Regions from separate parts of the Mesorhizobium sp. M6A.T.Cr.TU.014.01.1.1 genome, predicted to be linked through region 3. Evidence: predicted binding sites of a transcription regulator. Region 3 holds the regulator's gene; each other region holds the start of a gene.
What was found. The regulator LexA, encoded in region 3, represses DNA repair genes until DNA is damaged. The targets are predictions, from matches to a motif close to TGTTCNNNNTGTGTTCNG.
Positions count from the first base shown of each region.

Region 1: the regulator LexA is predicted to act here: its motif matches at 3,830-3,847, upstream of EN885_RS30195 (metallopeptidase family protein).
Region 2: the regulator LexA is predicted to act here: its motif matches at 3,121-3,138, upstream of EN885_RS27640 (PA0069 family radical SAM protein).

Region 1 covers NZ_RZPG01000038.1:15,695-21,644, reverse strand. Annotated here, with positions in the region: gene EN885_RS30210 (error-prone DNA polymerase) at 1-1,349, opposite strand, end outside; gene EN885_RS30205 (DUF6504 family protein) at 1,346-2,821, opposite strand; gene EN885_RS34435 (hypothetical protein) at 2,763-3,806, opposite strand; gene EN885_RS30195 (metallopeptidase family protein) at 3,981-4,403, shown strand; gene EN885_RS30190 (pilus assembly protein TadG-related protein) at 4,464-5,669, opposite strand; gene EN885_RS33725 (hypothetical protein) at 5,668-5,847, shown strand.
Region 2 covers NZ_RZPG01000031.1:28,389-34,338, forward strand. Annotated here, with positions in the region: gene EN885_RS27620 (GntR family transcriptional regulator) at 1-252, opposite strand, end outside; gene EN885_RS27625 (MBL fold metallo-hydrolase) at 438-1,265, opposite strand; gene EN885_RS27630 (cyclase family protein) at 1,454-2,389, opposite strand; gene EN885_RS27635 (glycosyltransferase) at 2,555-3,061, opposite strand; gene EN885_RS27640 (PA0069 family radical SAM protein) at 3,213-4,367, shown strand; gene EN885_RS27645 (ribonuclease HII) at 4,523-5,218, shown strand; gene EN885_RS27650 (F0F1 ATP synthase subunit B) at 5,458-5,949, opposite strand.
Region 3 covers NZ_RZPG01000017.1:123,109-129,058, reverse strand. Annotated here, with positions in the region: gene trpC (indole-3-glycerol phosphate synthase TrpC) at 1-451, shown strand, start outside; gene moaC (cyclic pyranopterin monophosphate synthase MoaC) at 518-1,015, shown strand; gene glp (gephyrin-like molybdotransferase Glp) at 1,015-2,220, shown strand; gene lexA (transcriptional repressor LexA) at 2,325-3,062, shown strand; gene EN885_RS20130 (ComEC/Rec2 family competence protein) at 3,056-5,500, opposite strand; gene gltX (glutamate--tRNA ligase) at 5,603-5,950, shown strand, end outside.

The DNA of each region.
Region 1 (5,950 bases), on a different contig from region 3:
TCCGAGGTCGACCAACCCCAGATCGAACTGGACAGCGCGCTCCTGATATCGTCCGACAGGCCCATCGCCTTGGCCACTTCGCGCATCGCCGACCGGCCCCGGTAGCTGACGACGGCCGCGGCAAGTGCGGTGCGCTTGGCGCTGTATCTCGAGTAGATGTACTGGATGACCTCTTCGCGCTTTTCATGCTCGAAATCGACATCGATGTCAGGTGGCTCGTTTCTTTCCTCGGAAATGAAACGCTCGAAAAGCGAGTCGATCCGCTCGGGGCCCACTTCGGTGATGCCGATGCAATAACAGACCACCGAGTTGGCCGCGGAGCCGCGCCCCTGGCAGAGTATGCCCTGGCTGCGGGCGAATTTGACGATGTCGTAGACGGTCAGAAAATAGCGCGCGTAATTCAGGCGCTCGATCAAAGCGAGCTCTTCCTGGATGCGCTTTGTCACATCGGAGGGAACGCCTGAAGGGTACCGTATCGCCGCTCCCTCTCGAGCCAGCCTTTCCAGTTCGGCCTGTGGCCCGAGGCCCGATTCCGTCGGTTCGTCGGGATAGTTGTATTGGAGGTCACTGAGAGAGAAGCTCAATTCGCCGGCAAAGCGCAGCGTTTCCGCCAGTGCCTGCGGATGTCTGCGGAAAAGCCGGGCCACCTCCATTGGCGGCTTCAAATGGCGCTCGGCATTGGCCGCCAGTTCCAGCCCCGCTTCGGCAACAGGCACGTTGAGGCGGATCGCCGTCAGCACGTCCTGCAACCGGCGTCGTTCGGACGTATGGTAAAGAACGTCGTTGGTCGCCATCAGCGGAATGCCCGATGCCTCAGCCATGGAAGCTGCCTGCTCGATGCGGAAGCGGTCGTTGCCGTGATAATCCGGCGAAACGGCAAGCCGCAAAGCCTTGCCAAAACGATCCTTGAGCCGACTAATCATTTTAAGATCATCTGGCGCCGACAGATCCGGCAGGATCGCCAGCGACATGAGATCGCCCCATTCGAAAAGGTCGTCGCGATAGAGAAGCGGTGCGCCCTTTTCGCTTTCGTCGCGCATATTGGCTTGCGTCAGCATGCGGCAGAGATGGCCCCAGCCCTTGCGGTCCTGCGGATAGGCGAGAACGTCGGGCGTGCCGTCGCAAAAAACCAGGCGGCAGCCGGGATGATAGGAAAGGCCTTCCACCTTGGCCTGCTGCCAGGCGCGCACGACACCGGCCACCGTGTTGCGGTCGGCAAGCCCGATCGACGAGAATCCCAAAAACTTTGCCGCGACCACCAGCTCCTCCGGTTTCGAGGCGCCGCGCAGGAACGAGAAATTCGACTGGATGCCGAATTCGGCATAGGGAACGGCCGCCAGCGCGTTCATGCGAAGACCCCATGCATGAACCAGCGCGGCGGGACTTGAGAGGCGCCGTAGAGACCCTGGCGGTAGAGCCAGTAACGGCGGCCGTCGCTATCCTCGATGCGGAAATAATCCCGGGTCGGCGCGTCTTCCTGCCCCGCCGCCTCCCGCCACCATTCCGGGGCGATGCGTTCCGGCCCTTCGGCGCGCGCGACCCGATACAGCGCGCGCCGCCAGCGGAAGTTCATGGGCGGTCCCTCAGGCATTTCGGTGGCCGGGACCTCGATCGGTTCGGGCGAACGGAACAGCCGGATGGGGCGTTCCGGCCGGAAGCCAGGCTTAGTGTCTTGTATCTTGTCCGGCTTCTTCGGCGGAGAGACCCTTTGCGGCGCCTCCGCGAAGGGAAGCGTGGCGACGGCGCGCTCGGGCAGATGGCTCTCGACGGCAACCGGTTTCAAAACCGCGCTGTCGCCGAGCCGGGCGCGGATGCGATCGGCGAAAAGGGCAATATCGGCGCCGTCATCGCGCGTCTCGCCGGCGAGATCGGCCTGCTGCATGTCGAAGGCGGCGGCCGACAGGACGGAGAGGCGCACGAGATCGAAGCCATAGCCGGCATCGATGTCCTGTTCGAGCGCGGCTAGCCTTTCGTGAAATAATTTTTGGATCAGCAGCGGCTCGCGCAGCGGCCGCGACGTGCCGACGGCGATCCGGCTGACGGCCCCGTCGACGCGGAAGAGCAGCAGCGCCAGCCTTCTTGCGCCTTCGCCGTGGCGCTCGAGATCCACCTTCAAAGTCGTCGCCAGCATTTTCACCAGCCGCTCTATTTCGTCGGTCAGCATGATGGGTTCTGCGAGGTGGCGTTCGACCGAAAGCGGCGCGACCGGCAGGCGCGGCGACACCGCCTCGTCGAGGCGGCCGAGCGCCTGGTCGAGACGCAAAAGCAGCGAGACACCGAAGCGGCGGGCGAGCGGCGCGCGCGGGGCTGCCATGACGGCGCCCGCCGTGCGCAGGCCCACGCTTTCCAGGCTGGCGCGGATATCAGGCTCGATGCGCAGCGCCGCCAGCGGCAAGGGTGCGAGAAGCGCCTCCTCCTCGCCACCGGGGACGATGCGGTCACTGGCAAACCGCGCTGCCGCCCAGGCAGCACCTGGCGTGGCAGCAAGGCCGGCGCGGACATCAAAACCCTGATAGAAAAAGCGCGACAGGATGTCGTCGAGCATCGAGCGTTCGCCGCCGAAAAGATGGGTGCAGCCGGTGACGTCGAGGAACAGGCCATCGGCTGCGTCGAGCGCCACCAGCGGGGTGTAGCGGTCGCACCAGTCGGCAAGACTTTCGAGCAGGCGGCGGTCGGCCTCGGGATCGGCTTCCACCACGTCGATCGACGGATGCATGGCGCGCGCGTCGGCTATGCCCATGCCGCGCTTCAGGTGAAGCGCCTCAGCCCGCTCGTCGAGGGCGGCGATGCGCTGCGCGTTCGCTTGGCGATGGCTGATCACCAGCGGCAGGTGATCCGACGGCCGGGAACGCCAGGACCGCCCCAGACGCTGCCGCAGGACCCTTTCCGCGGCGAGGTGCGGGAACCACAGGGACAGAATTCGCTGCCCTTCTTTCCTCGCCCCGTCTTTCTTCGAAACTGTGTTCATCGGGGTTCCACTCCAGTGTGAATTGTCCTGGCAAGGCCGTGCGGCTCTTGCCGATGCTGACGGTGAAGGCGGGACGGCCGATCGAGCCGGCAAGTGGCCCGGCGATCGTCTGGCGGGATGCCGACGGCGCCGCCGACAGGATGAGGCGAACGGGTGCCGCCGTAGGCTCTGCCTCGCCGGCCTGGCGCAGCAGGAAGACCGGCCGGCCGGCATTCTGCGCCCGGGCGTGCAGCCGCCGCGTCGCGGTGAGATCCAGCCGCTGCGGGCTGCCGCGGATTTCGAGGATGACGGCGGCGAGCGCCGTCATCCGGGCGGCCTCCTCGGCGATCCACAGCGCGTCGAGGAGTTTTGGCGCTTCGGAAAACAGCAATTGCTCCGGCTCGATGCCGAAAACGGCGTGAAGCCCTCTGGCATAGGGGAAGCCCGCCTCCCGGAAGATTTCCGCGGTGCCGATCCACAGGACCGGCAATCGCGGCCCCTGTTTGAGAATCAGGCTGACGAGCGACAGGGCGAAGCCGGCGACGGCCCCGGCATCACGGGTCGCGGCGCCATGGATCTCGCTCAGCGCCGCCTTCGGCAGGCCGCCGCTGAGCGCGGTATCGAGACCCTCGGCGCCGGTGCGCAGAAACGCATCGGGCGGCGCCACGGCGAGGCCGCGGCGGACGATTGTTAGACCCTGGGGTGTGACATCCGCTGTTGGATTCTGGGGTGTGACATCCGCATCAACGGGGGCTGCGCCGGCCGGCGCCTCCAGGCGCTCGGGCAGCGTTCCCTCGATCTTCGCGATCTGGCGGCGCAGGGCAAAAACAGTCTCCCGCGCCACGGCGCTTGTCGCCATGACGGTCAGCTTCCACTCACAATTGTTCCTGTTATGTTCTAATAGATTCCAGAGGGCGCCCGAAGAGTCAAGCGGAGTCATGGGGAATTTATTCCTGTCCGCGTGTGGACGGCAACCCGGCCATTTGCCGATTTCGGCTCGAAAGCCTATATGCCGGGATCAGAAGGACAAAGCATGGCCCGCATCTACAAGACCCGTGTCTGGCACGACCAGCTTTCGCCATCGATGGAGGAAATGGAGTTCCTGGCGCTGGAGGCTTACGCCCATCTGCCGGAGGAATTTCGCAAGCTGACCGGCGAGATCGTCATCCAGATCGCCGAATTCCCGACCGACGAGATCATGGACGATCTGTCGCTAGAAACGCCCTTCGACCTGCTCGGCCTGTTCGAGGGGCGCGGGATCGCCGAACGCTGGAATCCGCAGACCGGCGAGGGGCCGAACCGCGTCACGCTCTACCGCCGCGCCATTCTCGACTACTGGGCCGAGAACGAAGAGACGCTGGGCGACATCGTCACCCATGTGCTGATCCACGAGATCGGCCATCATTTCGGCCTGTCGGACGATGATATGGAGCGGATCGAAGAGGCGGCGGAGTAACGGCCCACGCTTCGTCGCCGCTATCCTGCTCCGGTTCGGCGTCATTTGCGCCGGCGCGCATCACTGTGAGAGATAGATCTTCGCCGACTGGCCGGCGATGCCGCTGAATTTCCAGTTGGCGGAGTTGATGATCATGGTGTTCACGACCATCGAGATCTTGCTGGAGGTGATGTTCGTGGTCGAGTTGTAGGTGACGTCCCGGTTGGGCAGATAGATGATCCCAGTCAGAGACTCGCCGTTCGAGCCGTTGAACACATACTGGCGCTTGTTGGCGTTGTTGGCGGGATCGCTCGTCTTTTCTAACATCAGGATATCCTTGTAGGCACCGCTGCTCGGGGCCGAGGCCGTGATTGTGAGGGCGCCGTTGGCCTGGATCATGCTGTCGGTATCCGGGAAGTAGAAGGTGACGCCTTCGGCGATGACCTTGGCGCCGGAATTGATGATCATCGGTCCCTTGATGATATGAAGGCCCGGATTGAACGTGATGGTAGGGCTGCCATTGAAGTTCACCCAGCAGTGCAGTCCCGGGTTCAAGGTCTGCGTCTGTCCGTCACGCGCGCCGGATGTGGTGCAGGCCGAGGGAACGGCGGGCTCAGGAATGGCGCCGGCATAGGGATCCGCCGTGACGGCGCATGCCGTCTCCAGCTTGGACAGCGTACCGCCGTTCTTGATGTATTTCGTGCCCTTCACGCAGAGCTTGCTGATGTTCATGGTGACGCCGGCATTCATGATGAAGGCCGGGTCCCTGGTAGAATGAACGTCGATCACGCAGGACTCGGCATCCACGTTGGCGCCACTATTGAGCAGCAGCGCCTGCGGGTTATTCGCAAGGACGATGATGCAAGGGACGGCCGACGTGGCCATCTTGACGGCGGACGTGACGCGAACGTTGACGGTCGGGTCGCCCAAGACAAACGGGAACAAGCGCGGGTAGCTGTAGGTCGCGCTGCCCGAGAGCGTACTGTTGTCCAGCTTGATGGACATGTTGGCCTTCAGGTCCGGGTCGGCCGCGAAATCCGGGCTGCCGGCGATGAACCCGCTGAACAGGGACGTCGCCGTGGCCTCGGCGGAGGTGGCGCCCTGCGCCGCGCCCCCCAGCAGGGCGGCGTCAAGAAGGGCCTGCAACTCATTCTTTTCGCGGAGGACGTTGGTATAGTCGATCGCAAACCCGATCGCCCCGACCAACGGCAGCAGGCTCAGCGCCATGACGATGGAAAGGTTCGCGGCGCGGGAATGGACAAAACGACCATAGCAGGATGTCGCCATGGCGCTGACGATCCGGGCCAGTGCCGACCGCAATTCGAACCTCAACCTCATGGCAATCCACCCCTCAAATGCGCGCCCATCGGCGTTCATAGCCGCGAAATTATTTCGATTCGGTTTCGGAATCGTAGCATTTGATGCCGGGCCTTCCGCCGTCAGGGAAACCCGGGGACAGTTTTAAAACTGTTCACTTAGCAAGCTGACATGGGATCAGCTTCTGTCGGAGACGCCTTTCGGTGATTGGTCGCCCTCGGCAACACGACTAATAGCACCGCGAGGGAAAC
Region 2 (5,950 bases), on a different contig from region 3:
CTGGATAATCAGACCTTGGCGGACAAGTTCAGCCATCGCTCTACGCACGGTAACCCGCGAAATGCCAAGTTCAAGGGCAAGCTCACGTTCGGGCGGAAGAACGGCGCCCGGTTTCAAGGTGCCCGAGGCGATCGCGTCGACTAGGGCTGCCTGCAGGCGCCTATAGACCGGCGCATCACTTCCATTGCTCTGCGCAGCAGCAAAAAATTCGAGGAATGTCACGCCTGGGACCCATAGCGACAATACCAACATGATACCAATTTCCGCGATGACCGCAACAACCAGAGTGGCACGTCCGGAAGCTGCCCTCGTTAGTCCCATCGGCCCGCAGAGTGGAGGGGCAGCTAACTCTGCCCCCTGAAGCCAAACGACAGCGAGTGTTTTGAGCGAGTGGAAAGAAGAGGTTGCGCACGGCGGAGAAGATCGGGACGAAGCGATCAGACCCCTTCGAGGATGATGATCGTCGGCCGGTCGGGCAGCGTCTTCAGCGAGACCGTCAGCGACCGGCCGGAGAGGAATTCCACCGCGAAATCGTCACCCATCCTGCCTGTGAACTCACTGATCGGGGTCGAATGGCGATGCATCGGCAGGATCATCGACGAATAGAGCCGCGCGGTGATTTCGGTCATCCGGTCGAGCGACAGCGTCATGCCGCCGTCGATAGGCACCATAAGGACGTCGAGCCGGCCAATGGCGCCATAATGCGCGTCCTCCAGCCGGTGGTGCAGATGGCCGAGATGGCCGATGCAGACCCCCGCCACTTCGAAGATGAAGATGGAGTTGCCGTCCTTGCCGAGATCGCCGCCATTGCGGATATCCGTCGGCACGTTGCGGATGTAGACGTCATCCACGACAAGAGCGTGGCGCGCCGGACCGCCGTCCGGATTCCAACCGCGCAGCACATATTCGATGGCGGGATCCGGATGGTCCGAATAATGGGTGCGGTGGGCCTTGTTCATGGTCACCACGCGCGGCAGCGGGTCAGCGCCGTAGACGCCGGAAAAGTCGGTGGCGATCCTGACGCCGGCGGGTGTCTCGATGATGTAGGTCGAATGGCCGGCATAGGTGATCGTAACGTCGCCGTCGACGAAGGCCTCGGCCAGCATAGGCGTCTGCGCCTTTGGCGCTGTGAAGCTGGCATAGGTGGCCGACGGCAGCGCTTGCGCGATCGCAACGCATCTCGACGGCGGCGGCTGTTCCTGGGCCGAAGCGGTGAGCGGCCAGAAAGCCAGGATCAGCAGAACGGCGGCAGATAGGCGGAGCATGGCTGCCTCCCGTGGCAGAACTGGCGCCACGCCACGATAGCGCTAACGATTACGATGGCTATCGCCGGGAAAGTCACGTTTTCGCGAGCGCCGGAGGGGCTGAACGTCTGAACCGATTGTCGCGACTTGCGCGACAATCGCGTGAAATGGGACGCGCCATGGCCCGGCCGCCCGGATATCGCCAGCGATCAGGGCGTCGGGCGGAAGACGCCGTTCTCGTCGCGCTTGAGCGGCGCGGTTTGCCGGGAAAGCGGCGCACCAGGCGCTTCGGTGACCGAAACACCCTCCGTCCAATCGGCGGGTGCAATTGCGATGTAACGCGCATATCCGCCTGACCCGCCGAGCGGCTTGGCAAAGCCGATTGTAACCAACGCCCCGGCCTCCGGCACCTTGTCGAGGTTTGCAACGCCTTCTGCCTGGGTGAAATCGTTGTGCAGCAGCCAATGTTCGCCTTCGAGATTGGGCGTGGTGTCGGTGTCGAGCGGCTCATGGCCATGAAACAGAATCTTCCGCTCCAGATGCAGGAACTTCAGCGCGTCCAAACTGACGCCTGGAAACGGCTTCTGGTTGAAGCGGGCGGCATCGGACCATTTCTTGTACCAATCCGAACGCACGAAGACGACCGAACCTTCCGGTATGCGGCCGTGCTCCTTTTCCCACTCTTCGATGTCGGCGACCTGAAGGTGATAGCCTTCGTCAGTCTGCACCTTGCCGCTGATGTCGATCACGACGAGCGGCCGCACGGCATAAGTGGCCGGCAGGTCGCTGATCGTTGCACCGAGTGGGTTCCAGTGGGAGGGCGGATCGAGCTGCGTGCCATATTGGTCCGTCGTCAGCTCGTAGGCGGTCGCGACGAACCCATGCTTGTCGTAAGTGAACTCTTCGCCGGCCTTGACGTAGCCCTCGATGTCCCGACCGGCGACAGTCGGTTTGAACTTGGCATTGGCGAAGCCCGGCCATACAGGCTGCACCGGCTCGAAGGCATGGGTCAGATCGATGTACTTGGCCGATTTGAGCGTGTTCTCATAAACCGACCAAAGGGACGACTCCTGCGCCGACGCGATCGCCGGCACTGACCAAGCTGCTGCCAGCAAGGCGATACGAACGAATTTAGATACATTCATCTGCAATCTCCCCGAAATGTTGCCAAGTATCGCGAGTTTCCCGCACGGCGACAAGCGTATGCATTCCTCCCAGGAGGGTAGCTGCAATACGGCTTCCACCAAGCCGCTTTCCGCCCACGGCTTGCGCGCCGCCTAACCCAGCAAGCTACGGCAGAGGAAGGCCCCTCATTTCGCCGGCGCCACCCAGATCTCGGCGTCGAGCCGCTTGGTCGCAAGGCCGCGCGCGATGGCTTCGGCGCTGCGGGCGTTTTTCGACAAGGCCGCGGCCTGACGCTTGCTGATCACCAGCCCTTCGGCCAGTGCCCGGTTTCCCGAAAAGACCCGCGACAGGAACGGCACGCGGCTGCCGCGCGCCCTCGAGAACCGCGCCGGCATGGTTTGCCTGGCCGTGTGGGCGGCCACCTCGTCGATCCAGCCTTCCGCCAGCCGCGCGCCCGGCTCCAGCAGCAGCAGCCAGTCGCCCTTTGCCTGCCTGATACCGGCAGCAACGCCGCCGCTCGCCACAAAAAGGCAGCCGGCATGTTCAGCAACGCGGTGCGTCTGGTCGGTCGAGCCGCCGTCGCAGACGACGACATCGCGCACCACGCCCTCGACCGCGCCGCCGATCAGCGAGGCGAGCGTGCGGGCAAGTCTCTCTTCGTCATTCAGGGTCTGGATGAGAACGCTGAGCATCGTTAGCCGAATAGCGGAAAGCCGAACGCGACGCCAGTTTTTGCGTCGCGTCATAAAAAAGTTCTTGATTTGTTCTCATCGGCAAAATAGGATTATTTTCATGAACAGAGCGAATCGACAGCCAGCCGACAGTCCCTGGGAGAGGGCGAAGATGGAACAGATCGTACGTGCCGACATTGCCGCCTTCGGCGCCGGAAGAGCCGAGATGGCCAATGCAATGATCGAGCAGAGTGGCGTCCGCGTCCGCCCCGACCGCAATCGCGGCCGTTCCGCCGGCATCAACCCGTCCGGCCGGTTCGAGCCGGTCAGCCGGCATGTGTTCGACGATGGCTGGAATTCGCTGGAGGAACTGCCGCCCTTCAAGACCGAGGTGCAGGTCGAGAAGCCGCGCACCATCATCACCCGTAACGAGTCGCCCGACATTTCCTTCGACCGCTCGATCAACCCCTATCGCGGCTGCGAGCATGGCTGCGTCTATTGCTTTGCCCGGCCGACGCACAGCTTCATGGGCCTGTCGCCAGGGCTGGATTTCGAATCGAAGCTGTTCGCCAAGCCGGATGCGGCGCGGCTGCTCGACAAGGAACTGTCCAAGGACGGCTATCAGCCGCGCACCATTGCCATCGGCACCAACACCGATCCCTACCAACCGATCGAGAAGCAGTACCGGATCATGCGCGAGATCCTCGAAGTGCTGGAGGCGCGCGGCCACCCGGTCGGCATCGTCACCAAATCCGCGCTGGTGACGCGCGACATCGACATTCTGTCGCGCATGGCCGAACGCGGGCTGGCCAAGGTGGCGCTGTCGGTGACGACATTGGACCGGATGTTGGCCAGAACGATGGAGCCACGCGCGTCGACGCCGACCAAGCGGCTGGAGGCGATCTGGCAACTTTCGGATGCCGGCATTCCGACCTCGGTCATGGTCGCTCCGATCATCCCCGGCCTGACCGATCAGGAGATGGAACGCATCCTCGATTCGGCACGTGCAGCAGGAGCGCGCGAGGCCGGCTATGTCGTGCTGCGCCTGCCGCTGGAAGTCGCGCCGATCTTCAAGGATTGGCTGCTGCGCCATTATCCGGACCGCTACCGTCACGTCATGTCGCTGATCCGTTCGATGCGCGACGGCAAGGATTACGATTCGGATTGGGGCAAGCGCATGAAAGGCGCCGGTCCCTATGCCTGGCAGATCGGCCGGCGCTTCGAGATATCAGCCAAAAGGCTGGGGCTCAACGCCGAGCGGCGGTCGCTCAGGACCGATCAGTTCGTCGTCGCGGCCAAGGCAACCGAGCAACTGATGTTGCTGTGAAGACATCATGTGCCGCCGGCGCCGGCGGCACATAAAGAGATCCCGTCCGGCCTGTCTTGTCCCCGGGCTTGCAGACGGTGCCCTCTAGGTCCGGTGCCCCGCCCGACCCGGAGGGGCTTGCGGAGAATCGGAGCCAATGCGAACCTCGCCGCAACATGGCTCGCGCGCGCTCTGATTCTCCGCTTCTCTTCGAAATCGTCGAGAGACCCGATTTCTCCTTCGAGACGAAGGCGATGGCCGAAGGCCTGTGGCCGGTCGCGGGAATGGACGAGGCTGGCCGCGGCCCGCTCGCCGGGCCGGTCGTCGCGGCAGCGGTGGTGCTCGATCCCGCCAACATTCCCGATGGCCTCGATGATTCCAAGCGCCTCGGCCATCTACAGCGCGAAGCGCTGTTCCTGAAAATTCTCGGCTCCGCTCTTGGCGTGTCGATGGCTTCGGTCAGCGCGGAAGGCATCGATGGCAGCAATATTCTCAAGGCCAGCCTCGAGGCGATGCGTCGCGCATTGGTCGGGCTCTCGGTGCAGCCAAAACTGGCCCTGGCCGACGGCCGCGACGTGCCGCCCGGGCTGCCATGCGAAGGCAGAGCGCTGATCAAGGGCGACCAGCGCTCGCAGTCGATCGCCGCCGCCTCGATCGTCGCCAAGGTGATGCGCGACCGCATGATGTGCGGCTGCGGCAGCCATCACGCGCAATACGGTTTCGAGGTCCATATGGGCTATGCCACCGTCCGCCACCGGACGGCGATCGAGGTGCATGGACCGGTGGCGCGGCTGCACCGCGCGTCCTTCGCACCGTTCCGGCTTGGCGGCACCGAAGTGCTCGACGAAGAGGGCCTTGCCGGCCTGGATTGAAGCAGCGCCAAATCTCCCCCCTTGAGGGGGAGATGTCGCCGAAGGCGACAGAGGGGGTCGCTTCAGCTGGCGCGACGCCATCTGGGGCGAAGAGAAGGCTGGCGCTTCACGCGCGGCTACCCCCTCTGGCCTGCCGGCCATCTCCCCCTCAAGGAGGGAGATTACGCGCTCGCCCGCCCGCACAAAAAAAGCCGCCAGGTTTCCCAGGCGGCTTTCGATGAATTTCTCGATGAAATCGCTTAATTCAGCTTGGACTTAACATCCTGAAGCGAGGCCTTGAACAGGTCGGCGCCGGCCTTGGCGTCGATCTTGCCGGCGAGCAGCGTGCGTGCGGCTTCGACGGCGATATCGACGGCACTGGCGCGCACCTCACCGATCGCCTCGCGCTCGGCCTGACCGATCTTCAATTCGGCAAGCGCGGTGCGCCGGGCGACATAGTCCTCGGTCTTCTGATGCGCCTCGGCGGCTAGCATGTCGGCCTCGCGCTTGGCGGCGGCGACGATGTCGGCGGCCTCCTGCTCGGCTTCCTTGCGCTTGCGCTGGTATTGGCCGAGCAGTTGCTGGGCCTCCTCGCGCAGCCGGCGCGCGTCCTCAAGCTCGTTGCTGATCTTGTCGGCGCGGGCATCGAGCGCCTTGGCGATCAGCCCCGGCACCTTGATGTAGACGGCAATGGCCAGGAAAATGACGAGGGCAACAGTGGCCCAAAGCGTCGCGAGTGATGTGGCGTCCATG
Region 3 (5,950 bases):
TGCGTGGGGCGCTGACGCCATCCTGATCATCATGGCGAGCGTCGATGACGCCGTGGCCAGGGAGCTCGAAATGACGGCTTTCGAGCTCGGCATGGACGCGCTGATCGAGGTGCATGACGAAGCCGAGACGGAACGCGCGCTGAAACTGTCGTCACGGCTGATCGGCATCAACAACCGCAACCTCCGGACGTTCGAAACCAGTCTCGATACTTCGGAGCGGCTCGCGACGATGGTGCCGGCCGACCGCCTGCTGGTCAGCGAGAGCGGTATTTTCTCGCACGAAGATTGCCGCAGGCTGGAAAAAAGCGACATCGGCACCTTCCTCGTCGGCGAGAGCCTGATGCGGCAACAGGACGTGGCCGCCGCAACGCACCTGCTTTTGACGGGCAAGGCGCCGGCTCATGCATCGGCCCGAAAATCGGAATCGATTTTCGGAGAGCACGATGCATAAATCCAAAGTGTTAGAGCGTGCTATGTGCGTCCAAACGGACGCACGTCGTTCTAAGGCCGTCTGACGATGACGGCTGCCCTCACCCATCTTGGCGCGAAAGGCGAAGCCAATATGGTCGATGTCGGCGACAAGGCGGAAACGACCCGCACGGCGATCGCCGAAGGTCTTGTCTCGATGCGGCCAGAAACGCTGAAGATGATCCTCGACGGCGATGCCAAGAAAGGCGACGTGCTGGGCACGGCGCGCATCGCCGGCATCATGGCGGCCAAGAGGACGCATGAGCTGATCCCGCTCTGTCACCCGCTGCTGTTGACCAAGATATCCGTCGACATCGAACCGGACGCGACGCTGCCTGGCCTGAAGGTCACGGCGCTGGCCCGCGTCACCGGCAAGACCGGCGTCGAGATGGAGGCGCTGACCGCCGTCTCGGTCGCTTGCCTGACCATCTACGACATGGCTAAGGCGGTCGACCGCGCCATGGTGATCTCCGGCATCAGGCTGGTGGAAAAGACCGGCGGCAAATCCGGCGTCTACAAAGTAGGCGCCCAAGGGGCAGGCCAATAATGGCGCTGCTTCCGGTTGCCGACGCGCTCGAGCGCCTGCTTGAAGATGCTGCGCCCTTGCAAGCTGAAAGCGTCACCCTGATGGACGCCGCCGACCGGATACTGGCGGACCCGCTCACGGCGCTCCGCACCCAGCCGCCCTTCAACGCGTCCGCCATGGACGGCTATGCAGTGCGGGCCGAGGATGTCGCCTCCGTGCCGGCAACACTTGCGGTGATCGGCATGGCGCCGGCCGGACGCGGCTTTGCCGGAACAGTCGGCCCGGCGCAGGCCGTGCGCATCTTCACCGGCGCGCCGCTTCCCGCAGGCGCTGACACCATCGTCATCCAGGAGAATGTCCGCGACCTCGGCGGCGGCAGCATCGAAGTGACCGCGTCGACGGTTGAAGGCCGCAACATCCGCCGCCTCGGGCTCGATTTCTTGAAGGGCGACGTTCTGCTGGAGAAAGGCCGCCTGCTTGATCCGGCGGCGTTGTCGCTGGCAGCGTCGGCCAACCATCCGCAGGTCAGTGTGGTGAAACGGCCGCTGGTCGCCATCATCGCCACCGGCGACGAATTGCTGCCGCCAGGCAGCGACCTTGGCCCGGACCAGATCATCTCGTCCAACGCCTATGGCGTCGCTGCCGCGGCCCGCTCGGTCGGCGCCAGCGCGCTCGACCTCGGCATCGCCCCCGACCGCAAAGAGGCGATTGCCGCGCTGGTGAAAAAGGCAGTTAACGCAGGGGCTGACGTCATCGTCACGCTGGGCGGCGCCTCGGTCGGCGACCACGACCTCGTCCACGACGTGCTGACCGGCGAAGGCATGACGCTCGATTTCTGGAAGATCGCCATGCGGCCCGGCAAGCCGCTGATGTTCGGCCGGCTGGGCGACATCCGCTGCATCGGCCTGCCCGGCAATCCGGTGGCGAGCCTGGTCTGCACGCAGCTCTTCCTGAAGCCGCTGCTTGCGCGGCTTGGCGGACGCGCCTACCGGCAGGACATGCGTCAGGCGCGGCTCGGTGCCGCCATGGCGGCCAACGATATCAGGCAGGACTATGTACGCGCCGTGGTGAAGGAAGACGCCGGCACGCTCAAGGCGACGCCGTTCGGCATCCAGGATTCCTCGATGCTCAGAATGCTGGCCGACGCCAACGGGCTGATCGTGCGCGAGCCATTCGCTCCCCCCGCAGCGACAGGCACCGCCTGCAGCGTGCTGATGCTACGCTGAACAAAACGTCAACGCATTCATTAAACTTTAAACAGTTGCGGAACACAACTGGAACAGATAGTGTTTGTTCTGGGTTTGTTTTTCTGATTCTGTTGGGGGTCGCGATGCTGACACGCAAACAACATGAGCTGCTGATGTTCATCCACGAGCGGCTGAAGGAAAGCGGCATTCCGCCCTCGTTTGACGAGATGAAGGAAGCGCTCGATCTCGCGTCCAAATCGGGAATCCATCGGCTGATCACGGCGCTGGAGGAGCGCGGCTTCATTCGCCGGCTGCCCAACCGCGCCCGCGCGCTGGAAGTGCTGCGCCTGCCCGATTCGATCGCGCCCGGCCTCAATGCGGCACGCAAATTCTCGCCGAGCGTCATTCAGGGCAGCCTTGGGCAGGGCAGCCTCGGCCGACAGATCAAGCCGGCGCCGTCACGCATGCCTGCGGCCGGCAATGACGACGACGTCGTTGCCACTGTCTCCATCCCGGTGATGGGCCGCATCGCTGCCGGTGTGCCGATCGATGCCATCCAGCACCAGACGCATTCGATCTCGGTGCCACCGGACATGATCACCGGCGGCGCGCACTACGCGCTGGAGGTCAAGGGTGATTCGATGATCGAGGCCGGCATCTTCGACGGCGACACGGTCATCATTCGCAACGCCGACACCGCCCAGCCTGGCGAGATCATTGTCGCCCTGGTCGACGAGGAGGAAGCGACGCTGAAGCGGTTCCGCCGCAAAGGCGCCTCGATCGCCCTGGAAGCCGCCAACCCGGCCTATGAGACGCGCATCTTCGGGCCGGACCGGGTCAAGGTGCAAGGCAAGCTCGTCGGATTGATCCGACGTTACTGAACGGCAGCTTTCTTGGGTTTCTCAGGCTTACGGTATGGCGGCAGGCCCCTCGCCTCGCGCGAAAATCTCCGCTGCTCATGCCAAGGCCTATATGGCTGTTTGACGGCAAAACGGATTTCTGCGCGCGTCGTCGCCGATAGCGGATCGAAAAAGACGGCGGCACTGCCCATGCGAGCGAGCTGCCGTTTGGTCACGACGAGGACCAGCGGGTTGCGGCAGGGATTATAATAGGCCGTGGCATCGTCGATGACGATCAAGTCCGCAAAGGCACAGGCTGGCCGCGCGATTTTGCGGTCGTCGGCGAGCGCGATGATCGCGCCGGACGGATGCCGGGCGAGGCACAGGCCGGCAGTGCAATAGAAAGGCGCTCCCGGCGGCAGGTCGGCCGGGTCGGCGATGTCGAACCGCACGTCTCCTTTTTCGAACGTCTCCGGCTCGACAATGGTCGCTGAAGTCAGCGCATGTTTCCAGTTGTCGGTGGTGAATTCGTTCGAGCGCACCCGGTTGACGGCAAGTTCGCCGCCGCCGATCGGCAGCGCCACCAGATGCGCATCCTCCGAGATCAGCACGTCGGGGGTTCGCGTCTCGGAAATCGTCAGCAGGCCGGCAAGCGCAAAGGGAAGTGCCGCAAGCCGCAACCATGTCGTCGCCATCGTGGCGATGACCAGGGCGACCGTCACCAGCAGAACCGACTGCAACGAAATCAGCCCGACTGCATCGACCGGCGAACGTTCGGAGATCCATCCCGATATTGCAATCATGGCCGTCAGCCCCTTGCCCATCATGTAGAGGAAAGGTCCGTCGAAGCCGAAAGGCATTGCCAAGGCGCTGACGACCGCCAGGAACATGACGACCGTGACGATCGGCATGACGGCCAGATTGGCAAACAGACTGAGCGGCGAGACGCGCTGGAAGTGCCAGATGGCGAAGAGCGCGGTGGCGCTGCCGGCAATGATGGAGGTCATGGCGATGGTGCCGGTTCCAGCGACGAGCTTCCGCGTGACGAAAGCGGCCGGTGACCGTCGTTGTGGCGGCGCCGTGGCCTTGTCGGCACGATAGTCGGACCAGCCGGCATAGGCGCCCACGAGAGCCGCGGTCGCGGCGAAGGACATCTGGAAGCTTGGGCCGACCACCTCGTGCGGCGACACGACGATGACGGCGATGGCTGAAATCGTAAGATTGCGCATGGTGAGCGCAGCCCGGTCGAACAGCACGGCGACAAGCATTACCGCGAGCATGATGAAGCTGCGCTCAGCCGCGACCGCGATGCCGGAAAAAATGAGATAGGCAGCGATGGAAAGGAGTGCGGCTGCAGCCGCATATTTTTTGACCGGCCGGCGCGACGAAAAATCGGGAAACAGCGCAAAGGCGCCGCGCAGCAATCCCATGATGGTGCCGGCGACAAGCGCCATGTGCAGGCCGGAAATGGAGATGATGTGGTAGATGCCGGTGCGCCGCATCGATTCGTTGATCTCTTCGGGGATGCCGGCACGCACGCCGACGATCAGCGCAGCGGCAATCTCCCCCTCGGCGCCACCGATGCTGTCCCTGATATGGTCGGCGATGGTTTCACGCGCCTTTTCGATCGACGAAGAAAGGCGCGCTGCTAACGGTGCATCTTCGGAAGCGACGATCTTCGGATTGCCGAGGAAAAAGCCACTGGCGCCGATACCGGCGAAATAGCTGTCAAAGGAGAAGTCATAGCTGTCGGGCCGAACCGGGCCAGTCGGAGGCAAAAGCCTTGCATAGCCGGTTGCCACCGAGCCTGCGGTCATCTCAGCGGGAATTTTGCGTGCCGAAACCCTGACACGTTCCGGTGCATAACGCAGTGTCGGCCGGGCGGTCGATATCACGTCGAGGGTCAGCCTGATCCGGCCGTTCGCCATCTGGTCGAGCCTGACGACGCGGCCGGTGAGTTGGGTCTGGATTACCGAACCGAGCATCTGCGTTCCCGCGCGCCAGGTTTCAACCTTGGCGGCGAGCACACCGAGCGCGCACAGCAACGCTGCCATGAAACACAAATGTGTTTTGCGCCATGACCGCGTGACCGCTGCGCACAATGCCGTGAGGACCACCACGGCAATGGGCTGCGGAAAGTCCGGTTCCACGGCAAGCGAGAAATAGACGATCACTCCGGATGCCAGGAAAACCGGCACCAGCAGGAAGGCGACGCCGCGGTCGAGCTCCATGCCCGCCGCCGAAACCACGCTGTTGCGGATAGCGGATAGTGAAAGACGGCGGAAATGAACGACAGGCCCGGGTATTGGAGCCGGTATTGGGGCGGAGCGGTCCGGCGAGAGAGGCTGGATGCCGGGTTGCGACGCAGGCAGCGAAACGGGTAGCGGCTCGACGGGAGAAACGTCGGCAAACAGCGATCGTTCGCTGACGCTCGCGATCGCGCCCTCGCTCTCGTCCACGCCGCGGCCTGGTCCAGCCATCGGGTCTGCCCCTTGCGCCCTTGACCTCCTATGCTACATGAACGCGCGACGCGCGAAAGTCCGCGCAACCACATCGGTTTCCTGCGCTTGCCCGAGAGTTCCATGTCCGACAAGGTCGTCACCCGTTTTGCCCCCTCGCCCACCGGCTTCCTGCATATTGGCGGGGCCCGGACGGCGCTGTTCAACTGGCTGTATTCGAAACACACCGGCGGCAAGATGCTGCTGCGCATTGAAGACACCGATCGTGAGCGTTCGACCGATGCGGCAACCGCCGCCATTCTCGACGGGCTCTCCTGGCTCGGCCTCACCTGGGACGGCGAGCCGGTATCGCAGTTCGAGCGCGCGCCGCGCCACCGCGCTGTCGCCGAGGAGCTGGTGCGCCTCGGCAAGGCCTATTACTGCTATGCGACGCCGGCTGAGCTGGAGGCGATGCGTGAGAGCGCGCGGGCC